DNA from 3 places in the Pseudomonas pichavaramensis genome. Region 3 is predicted to be linked to each of the others. Evidence: riboswitches for the same ligand, from Rfam matches in the RefSeq annotation. Region 3 holds a riboswitch; each other region holds the start of a gene.
What was found. Region 3 has a riboswitch for cobalamin ahead of ACJRW5_RS17955 (TonB-dependent receptor). Riboswitches for the same ligand answer to the same signal wherever they lie in the genome.
Positions count from the first base shown of each region.

Region 1: another riboswitch for cobalamin. It lies ahead of cobO (cob(I)yrinic acid a,c-diamide adenosyltransferase); the one in region 3 lies ahead of ACJRW5_RS17955 (TonB-dependent receptor).
Region 2: another riboswitch for cobalamin. It lies ahead of ACJRW5_RS16995 (TonB-dependent receptor domain-containing protein); the one in region 3 lies ahead of ACJRW5_RS17955 (TonB-dependent receptor).

Region 1 covers NZ_JBJKFJ010000005.1:208,537-211,809, reverse strand. The annotation lists gene ACJRW5_RS10540 (cobyrinic acid a,c-diamide synthase CobB) at 1-839, opposite strand, end outside; gene cobO (cob(I)yrinic acid a,c-diamide adenosyltransferase) at 839-1,450, opposite strand; cobalamin riboswitch at 1,631-1,839, opposite strand; gene ACJRW5_RS10530 (hypothetical protein) at 1,879-2,199, opposite strand; gene ACJRW5_RS10525 (C40 family peptidase) at 2,208-2,732, opposite strand; gene ACJRW5_RS10520 (C40 family peptidase) at 2,818-3,273, opposite strand, start outside.
Region 2 covers NZ_JBJKFJ010000010.1:46,964-50,236, forward strand. The annotation lists gene ACJRW5_RS16995 (TonB-dependent receptor domain-containing protein) at 80-1,987, opposite strand; cobalamin riboswitch at 2,075-2,283, opposite strand; gene dxs (1-deoxy-D-xylulose-5-phosphate synthase) at 2,495-3,273, opposite strand, start outside.
Region 3 covers NZ_JBJKFJ010000011.1:46,475-49,747, forward strand. The annotation lists gene ACJRW5_RS17945 (cobalt-precorrin-6A reductase) at 1-73, shown strand, start outside; gene ACJRW5_RS17950 ((2Fe-2S) ferredoxin domain-containing protein) at 306-998, shown strand; cobalamin riboswitch at 1,262-1,455, shown strand; gene ACJRW5_RS17955 (TonB-dependent receptor) at 1,783-3,273, shown strand, end outside.

The sequences.
Region 1 (3,273 bases), on a different contig from region 3:
ACCTCGGGCAAGGCGCTGTCGGCAAGCGGCGAGAAATAGCGTAACTCGGCACCAAGAGCCTGCAACAGGTCGAGGTTGGCCTGGTACAGGAAGGCAAAGGCTGCGTCCCGTGCCACGCCGATGCGCACGCCGCTCAGCAGCGCCTTTGGTTCGTCGATCGGCGGCGCGGCGAAGCTCACTGCAGGCGGCAAATCGACATCGGCGCTGGCGGCCAAGGCATCGGCGGCGGCATCCAGGCGGGCATCGAGATCGGCCAGCTCAGCCGCCTGCACCAGGCCCAGATGACGGCTGGGCAGTTCTACCGCCGCACTGCGTGGCAACGCGCCGAACCAGCGGATGGTCGATGGCAGGGCATCGCGCAGAATCTCGCCATGCCGCGTGCTGGCCACACGATTGCCAAGCACGCCGGCGAAAGGCAGGTCCGGCTGGAAAGTGGCAAGGCCATGAGCCAGGGCGCCGAAGGTCTGGGCCATGGCCGCACCATCGATCACAGCCAGTACCGGCACGCCGAAGTGGCGCGCCAGGTCGGCCGCAGAGGGCTTGCCGTCGAACAGGCCCATCACGCCTTCGATAAGGATCAGATCGGCCTCGCCGGCTGCCTGCCATAGCAGACGACGACTTTCCGCCTCGCCTACCATTGCCAGATCGAGCTGATAGACCGGTGCGCCACTGGCACGGGTATGGATCATCGGGTCGAGGAAATCCGGACCGCACTTGAAGACGCGCACGCGCCGTCCCTGACGCGTGTGCAGGCGTGCCAATGCCGCGGTGACGGTGGTCTTGCCCTGGCCGGAAGCGGGCGCGGCGATCAATAACGCCGGACATTGGCGAGCGCTCATCAGAATTCGATGCCCTTTTGCGCCTTCACCCCAGCCTTGAAGGCATGCTTGACCAGGTTCATCTCGGTGACCGTGTCGGCCGCCTCGATCATCTCCGGCAAAGCGCCTCGCCCTGTCACCACCACATGCTGCAGCAGTGGTCGGGCCTCGATATCGGCGAGCACCGTCGCCAGTTCCAGATAGCCGTGTTTGAGGGCGATGTTCAGTTCATCCAGCACCACCAGTCCGACAGACTCGTCGGCCAACAGGCGCCGGGCCACGTCCCAGGCTTGCTGCGCCTTGGCGATATCGCGCTGACGATCCTGGGTCTCCCAGGTAAAGCCCTCGCCCATCACGTGGTAGCTGACTTCCTCGGGGAAACGGCGGAAAAAGGTTTCCTCTCCGGTGCTGGCCGCGCCCTTGATGAATTGCACCACGCCGACCTTGATGCCGTGGCCAAGAGCCCGGGCAACCATGCCGAAGGCACTGCTGCTCTTGCCTTTGCCATTACCGCTGTGCACCAGCAACAAGCCGTATTCATCCTGGGCCTGGGCGATCTTCTCGTCGATCAGGGCTTTCTTGCGCTGCATGCGCGCCTTGTGGCGCGCGTCGCGGTCAACGGACTCGCTCATGCTCTGCTCCTCGGCCGCAATCTCGCGCATTGCTCGTGCGGCAGCGTGAACGGCAGCCAGGAGAAGAGACGATTCTGCCCTCCTCATCCAGGCGCCAATAGCTGGTCGTGCATGCGGAAGACAAAAAAACGAACGCCCCGGAACAACCGGAGCGTTGGCCGGACAACGCCCTCCGCGATGCCGTGAAAACTGCGACAGGCCGGTCTCCGGGCTCGTGAGTGAACCAAAAGGTTCAGCGCCGCGCCTTCCCGTGCATTGCACAGTGGCCTTGAGCGGCGTTCGACTCACCTACCGTTGCGGGGGCAGCGCCGGAATGGGAACCGGCTTCCCTGTTTCACCCTTCGACCACCGCTTGCAGTGATTCGGGCACCTGAAGCAAGGCGCGCAGATTAGAGGCTGGCCACCCTGCACGTCAACGCTGATCCCGCTCAATGCCTGGGCATGAAGCCCGGCGGCTTGCGCGACAGCCACTCGACAAAGGTTCGCAGCCGCTCATCACTCAACAACGCCTCGCGAGTGTTGAAAGTGAGCGCCAACTCCTTCTCGCTGAACAATCGATGGATCTGGTTATGGCAGGCCCGGCAGACCCAGAGCGTGGCGGTGATGCGCTCATGTCGAGGGAAGCGCTTCTGCACGTAGACCTTGTCATGCAGCGCCTTGGGTATCAGATGATGGCGCGTCAACGCCACGGGGCGAGCGCAGAGTTCGCAGACCTCAGGCTGAGGCGGCAGGCGAATGGGCGCGACCATTATCTGGCTCAGGGATTGCGCGCGAGCTCAGGCGTAATCACTCGCTTGGCATCGAGGTAAACACGTTGCCAATAGACATTGTCGAGACTATCCAGGCGCACGGTTCCGCCGCTGGATGGCGCGTGCACGAAACGCCCCTCGCCCACATAGATGCCGGCATGACTGACCGAGCGCCCGCCGTTGGTGGCGAAGAACACCAGATCACCACTTTGCAGCGAATCGCGACGAACATCCGGCGTGCGCATCGCGCTCAGCTCACGAGTCGAACGCGGCAGGCTGATACCAGCGGCGTCGCGATAGACGTAGCCGATCAGACCACTGCAATCGAAACCGCCTTCCGGGGTATTGCCCCCATAACGGTAGGGTGTTCCAACCAGACCAAGCGCACGAAACAGTACATCCTCCGCACCACCCTGATAGGCAGAGGGCGCAGTGGACGGTATATAAACAGGCTTGGGAGCGGGAGCGTTACTGCTGCAGGCACTCAGCAGCAGAGCGAGGGAAACGAGGGCGACACGGGTCGTTACGGGCATAAGCGAGGCGATCCTGAGCCTGAATGGGCTCTACTGTGCCGCCTGGAGAGTAGTGGCGCAACCCCGAGGGCCACGCCATACGCCATCAGGGATGGATTCTGCTCGCAGCCTGATCGTCTGTAGGAGCCAGCGCCAGCACACGCTTGGCCTCCATGTAGCTGCGCTTCCAGTAACTGTCGTCCAGGCTGTCGATGCGCACACCGCCGCTGCGGCTGCTGCTGGAATGAATGAACTGATCGTCGCCCAGGTAAATGCCAGCATGGCTGACACGCCCACGCCCACGATTATTGAAGAGAATCAGGTCACCCGGCTCCAGATCGGCCCGCGCGACCTTGGGCGCATCCAGTTTGATCAATTCGCGCGTGGAGCGCGGCAATTCGAGACCGACTTCCTCGCGGAACAGATAACCGACGAAACCACTGCAATCGAAACCGGACTGCACCGAAGTGCCGCCGTAGCGATAGCGAGTACCGATCAGCGAACGCCCGAGATCGAGCAGGCTGTCGGCCAGCTGCGGCATTTCATAGGGTTTGTCGTCGAT
Region 2 (3,273 bases), on a different contig from region 3:
GCGCGCGGCGCACCCTATCGGCTACACCGCGTAGGGTGCGCCGTGCGCACCGGGATCAACCCTACACGTTTGTATCCAATTAGAGGTTGGGCGTCCAGGTCATGCCGAGCAGGAGGCTGAGAGGCTGCTCACGGTAGCCATGGTATCGGGAGTCCTCGGCGTTCTGATAGAGGACGCGGCTGTAGCCCTTGTCCAGCAGATTGTTGAGTTTGATATCGAAGCCCAGCTCCTGATTGGCCTGCCAACTGCCGCGCAGATCGAGTACGCCGTAGCCGGCGATTTCACGATTGTTGGCGGGGTCGTCGAAGCTGCGGCTGACCAACTGCCAACTGGCGCCAATGCCGAAAGTACCGATTTTACGGTCGATATCCAGGTTCAGCGTGCGTTTGGCGCGACGTTGCAGGGTATGGCCGCTGTCGCGATCACGTGGATCGATCAGGCTCAGCCCCAGCGCGGCTTGCCAGCCAAGCAGTTCATGTTGCAACGAGGCTTCGAAACCATTGATGCGGGCCGTGTCGACGTTGTAGTTGCGACCGACGAAGGTGCTCGTGTTCCACACGTAGGCGATCAGGTCGCGGACATCGGTGCGGTAGATCGAGGCTTCGAGGCGCGTCTTTTCGGCCAGTTGGCTGCGCCATTGCAACTCGTAGCTCTTCGATTTTTCCGGGGCGAGATCCGGGTTGGCGCCCCAGGAAGCAGGGCCGTAGAGGTCGTTGAAAGTGGGCACGCGGAAGCCTTCGGCGTAAGACAGGACCACGTCGTTGGTTGTGTCGAGCGGCGCGCTCAGAGCGGCGTTCCAGGTATTCTCGCTACCAAATTGCTGGTTCTTGTCGTGGCGTAGGCCCAGTTCGGTACTGAAGTGCTCGCCGCGATAGCTGTGCTGAATGAAGCCGGCCTGGTTCCAGCGGCTTTCCTCGTCGTAGGCAGTGCTGCTGTGCAGCTTGTCCTTCTGGTAATCGGCGCCGAGCAGCAGGCCGTGGCCATTCCCTAGGTCGAGGTTGTTCAGCCAGGCGACCGAGTTGCGGTAGCTGTTGAATGCATCGGTGCCGGCGAACAGCTTGTCGCGATCTTCCAGTTTGTCCTCGCCGTGGCCGATTTCCAGGCGGCTGTTCCAGATTTCGTTGAGCCGGGCATCGACGAAGGCCGATAGGCTGTTGAGGCTGTAATCGCTGTAGGGCTTGGCCGGGAAGCTGGTAAAGGTGCTGTCATCCCAGCGGCCATAGGGGTTGTCGTACTCACTCTTACCCCTCTGGTCGAGTGCGCTGAGGCCAATCTGCAGATCGTCATTGAAGCGGTGGCTGAAGTTGAGGCTGAAGGCGCGATTGCGATAGGCGTCGTGATCGGCATCGGATGCCCAGGAGGGGCCGGTGCGATCGATGCCGGCGGTTTCTTCCAGGCTGGTGTTGAGGCTGTAGCGTGTCTGCTGGTCGCCACCGGATACGCCGAGGCTGCGTTCCCAGGTTCCCTGGCTGCCGCCGGCGATGCGCAGGTAGGGATGAATGCCTTCACCCTGATCTCGACGAGTGAATATCTGCACCACGCCACCGATGGCATCGGCGCCATAGAGTGCGGAGCGGGAGCCGCGCAGCACTTCTATACGTTCAATCTGCTCGACGTTCAGATACTGCAGGCTGGCGCCGCCGGAGGAGACAGAGCCTGTACGTTGACCATCGATCAGCACCAAGCTCTGCGCATTGTTGGTTCCGCGAATGAACAGGCTGGTATTGCTGCCACGGCCGCCGTTTTGTATCACCTGTACCCCGGGAACCCGGGCGAGCAATTCATTGACGCTGGCTGGGCGCAGGCGCTCGATATCGGCACGGGTAAAGACGCTGACCGCTGCGCTGCTTTCGCTTCGTTTCTGGACATCGCGGTTGACGGTTATCAACGTATCGTCGAGTTTCAGGGCGTCGTCGCGAGACGGTGTTTCGGCCAGAGCCAGGCTTGGTGTCAGGGCGATGGCCAGAGCCAGACGAGACAGTTTCATTATCTTTCCTCAAAGGTCGGCAGACTTTCGAGGAGGGCAGGCGCAAGCGCAGACAGGGCAGCGCTTGACCGTGCTGCCCTCCGCAACACCAGTCGCACCGCCTTGGCCGGTCTCCGGGCTCTCGACCCGCATCCGCCTTCCCAGGCATGACCCAGTGGCTGTTGGACGCGGTACACGCTCAGTGCGTGCAGTCGATTACCGTTGCGGGGGCAGCGTCGGGGTTGCTCATGGAGTGCGCACCGACTTCCCGTTCAGCAGACCGTTGAAAACTACCTGCGTTGGCAATACTGCGTTAAGAACGCCCTCAAAATGCTCATTTACAACTCGTAAACTCCGCTTTTTCGGCCGTTCTTGCCTTGTCTTGCCTGCCTCGCCTACGTTTTCAACGGCTTGCTGACGCCGCTTGCGCAGCGCACCCTGGCGGAACATGAAGTGCGCGCACCTTAGTGCGCGCGCAGGTGCATGACAAGCAAGCCCGGCTCATTCGGCGATGAGCGGGGCTCATGCTCAGAGCGAGTTCAGGCGCTCGCGTACCGCGCGTTCGATGCCGGCTTCGTCCAGGCCGCACTCGGCGAGCATCTGGCTGGGCTTGGCATGTTCGACGTAGTAGTCCGGCAGGCCGAGGTGCAGCATCGGCACCAGGCGGTTCTCGACGGCGAAGAATTCGCTGACCGCGCTGCCGGCGCCACCCATGATGCTGTTTTCTTCAATGCTCACCAGCAGCTCGTGGCTGCTCGCCAGTTCACGTAGCAGGGCTTCGTCCAGGGGTTTGACGAAGCGCATGTCGACCACGGTGGCGTCCAGCGTCTCGCCAACCCGCAGGGCTTCGGCCAGCTGTACGCCGAAGGCCAGCAGGGCAACGTGCTTGCCTTGGCGGCGAACCAGCGCCTTGCCGATTTCCAGCGGTTCCAGGCCCGCGTCGAGCGGCGCGTTGGGGCCGGTACCGCGCGGGTAGCGCACGGCTGCCGGGCCGTCGAACAGATGGCCGGTGGTGAGCATGCGGCGCATCTCGTTCTCGTCGCTCGGTGTCATCACCAGCATGCCGGGGATGCAGCGCAGGTAGGACAGGTCGAAGCTGCCGGCGTGGGTCGGACCGTCCTCGCCGACCAGGCCGGCGCGGTCGATGGCGAACAGCACGTCGAGGTGCTGCACGGCCACGTCATGGATCAGCTGGTCGTAGGCGCGCTGGAGGAAGGTGGAGTAGATCGCCACCACCGGCTTGGCGCCCTCGCAGGCCATGCCGGCCGCCAGGGTCACGGCATGCTGCTCGGCGATCGCCACGTCGA
Region 3 (3,273 bases):
CGAATTGCCGGCTGTGACGCGCGAGTTCACCGAACCGGACGCCCTGTGGGAGGCGTTGCAGGCTTTCCTCTAGGAGCCCCGCCCCGGGGCGAAGCCTTGCTTTGTCCATTCTTCTGTATTCGCCGCGAGGCGCGGCTCCTACAAAGCGAGATCGATGTGGTGGACGCGAAAAGCGAAATCCACCCTACGCCTGTGTTGCGTTAATTCCGTAGGGTGCGCCGCGCGCACCGGGCTTTCTATCACCTGCCGGATTGCCTCCGGACCACGACGCGCTGCTAGACTGCCGGCCCGTTTTGGAGACCGACATGAGCCAAACCCCTTACGCCCGCGTTCTGTTCATCGGCCCCGGCCTTAGCCGTGGAGCTTCTGCCGAGCGTTTGCAGCAGCGCATCCTGGCGCTGCTGGGCGAGGCGCATCTGGCTGATACGGAGCAGGACGGCTTCTGGCTGGCCATCGATCAGGCGCCGCGCCCACTGCTGGTGGTCGATCTGGAGCCGCGCGTCGACGCCGCACACCGCGACTGGCTGCGTGAACGCATCGCTGAGCGCGGTGACGGGGAGCAGGTGTTCGTGATTTGCACGGCCATGGAGGATGCCTGGCTCGATGGCCTGGGGGCGTTGCTCGAGCAGCGTGACGCACATCTTCCCTGCAGCGATGTGCCCGCTGTGCCGGAGCACCACGCCTGGTCGCAGATTCCGCCACATGCGCAGCGCCTGCTGCTGTGCAACGGCCCGCGCTGCACACGCAAGGGCGCGCTGGGGCTGTGGAAAACTCTGCGCCAGCGACTCAAGGCGGCGGGCAGGCTGGAGTGCGAGGGCGGGGTGCATATCACCCGCAGCCAGTGCCAGTTCCCCTGCGATCTGGGCCCGACCGCGAGCCTTTATCCACAGGGTGAGTGGTATGGCATCAAGGACGAGGCGGCAGTCATTCGCCTGGTCGACGAGCGCCTGGTGGCGGGCAGGGCGCTGCCGGAGTTGCGGATCGATAAGCAGGCATGAGGTTAATGTTTATCAGATAACGCATCCCGATGCCGCTGGGCGTAGGGGCCCCGCCCCGGGTGGAGCCGCGTCGTACGCGATTCACGGCGGGGCGCCGCTCCTTCAGGTTCGGCGCACAAGGTTTAACGGACTGGCAGCGAGCATGCGGCTCGGAGTGTTTGCCGCTGATGCGCAATGCCGCCCAGCCGCTCATACGGCAAGCAGTCGCCAGCAAAGTGTCCTCACATAGGCCCGCGCCTTGACTTGAACGGGTGTGGGTGGTCATATCCGCCCCCGCTTCAGGTGTCTCACGCCGCCGCGCGTGAGGTGAAACGGGAAGTCGGTTGAAGTCCGACGCTGCCCCCGCAACGGTAAGCGAGCGACCGCATCTATACGCCACTGTGCGCCACGCGCATGGGAAGGCGATGCGTTCATGACCCTCGCAAGCCCGGAGACCGGCCTGGAGTCACTCTGTCTGGCAACCCGCGGTGGGCGGGCGTTGACTCCAGTAGGGCGCGTTCGTGCTCCTGTCTGTCGTTGCGCATTTCCATCGGATTGCCGTGCCTTGTCCTTTGACGATGGAACTCTTATGGCGCGCCATTTCCGCTTCAACAACCCTTTATTTCAGGGCGTCCTGCACCAGCCAAGTGGCCGGGTAGAGCGGCTGCAAAAACCGATAATGTTATGTTATAACAATAACATTATGCCTTCCGACCATGACCCCTCGCTGTCATCACACGCCGATGAGCGCATGGGCCTGGTGCCGGCGAGGTCGGTTTCCCCGCGCAAATCTGGACGTTCTGCCGTGTCTCACTCCCCGTTGTATTGCTCCTTGCCACTCGCATTGGCGTTTGGCGGCTTGGCCGTGGCCAGCGAAGATCCCGTCGACCTACCCGAGTTGACTGTCCAGGCCAGGACTCTGCAGGAGGGTGAAAGTACGCTGCGTACGCCCACCACGGCCGGTTCGCGCCTCGATCTGCCGGCCCTGCAAACGCCCGCCAGCACCACCAGCCTGAGTGGCGCGCAGGTGCGCGAGCGTAACAACCTGACGCTGCAGGATGCTGTGACCCGCACGCCCGGCATCAGCTTCGTCGGCAGCCCCGGCAACGGCGGCACGGCGCTGTCGGCGCGCGGCTTCACCGGCCACTCGGCGACCATGCAGCTGTATGACGGCACCCGCCAGTACGTCGGTGCCGGCACCGTGACCTTTCCGGTGGACACTTGGTCGGTGGCGCGCATCGACGTGCTGCGCGGCCCGGCCTCGGTGCTTTACGGCGAGGGTGCGACTGGCGCGGTGATCAATGTGCTGCCGAAGAAGCCGTTCGCGGGCGAGATCCGCAACCAGCTGCGCCTCGGCTACGGCAGCGACGACCGCCGCCAGGCCGCGCTGGACAGCGGCGGCTCGCTGAGCGACGCGCTGAGCTATCGCTTCAATATCAACCAGCAGGCCAGCAATGGTTGGGTCGACCGTGGTGATTCCGCGAGCCTGGCGATCAGTGCCGCGCTGCGCTGGGAGGCCAGTGATGCGCTGAGCTTCACCCTGTCCCACGATCACGGCGACCAGGACCCTGAGCGCTACCTCGGCACGCCGCTGGTCGATGGCAAGTTTCGCGAGAGCCTGCGCGAGCGCAACTACAACGTCGATGATGCCGAGATCCGCTACAACGACCAGATCACCCGTCTGGTGACCGATTGGCGCATCAGCGATGCGCTGACGGCAAGCAACCAGCTCTACTACATCAAGACCCAGCGCTACTGGCGCAACGCCGAGGCCTACCGTTGGCAGCCGGGCGACAGGGTCGAGCGCAGCGAGTTCTACAACATCAAGCACACCCAGGAGCAGCTCGGAGACCGCCAGAGCTTCACCCTCGACCACGACCTGTTCGGTCTCGACAGCCGCACCGTGGTCGGCGTGGATTACAACCGCATCCATTTCGCCCGCCAGCACGATTTCGCCAGCAGCTTCAGCGACAGCGTGCCATTGGCCGGCTCCGGCGGCGGTCAGTACCAGAGCACCGACCCGCAGGGCTACGGCCCGCGCGAGCGCAACCTGGCGCGGCAGTTTTCGCTGTTCGCCGAGAACCGTACCCAGCTGACCGAGCGCCTGTCGCTGGTCACCGGTGTGCGTCGCGATCAGGTGCATATCCAGCGTGATGCGCTGGTCGATGGCAGCCGTGCGGATCGCAGCCTGAGTGGCGATAACTGGCGCGCCGGTCTGGTCTTCGCCCTGACCCCGGAGCTGTCGCTGTACGGCCAGTACGCCACCAGCACCGAGGGGGTGAACAACCTGCTGACG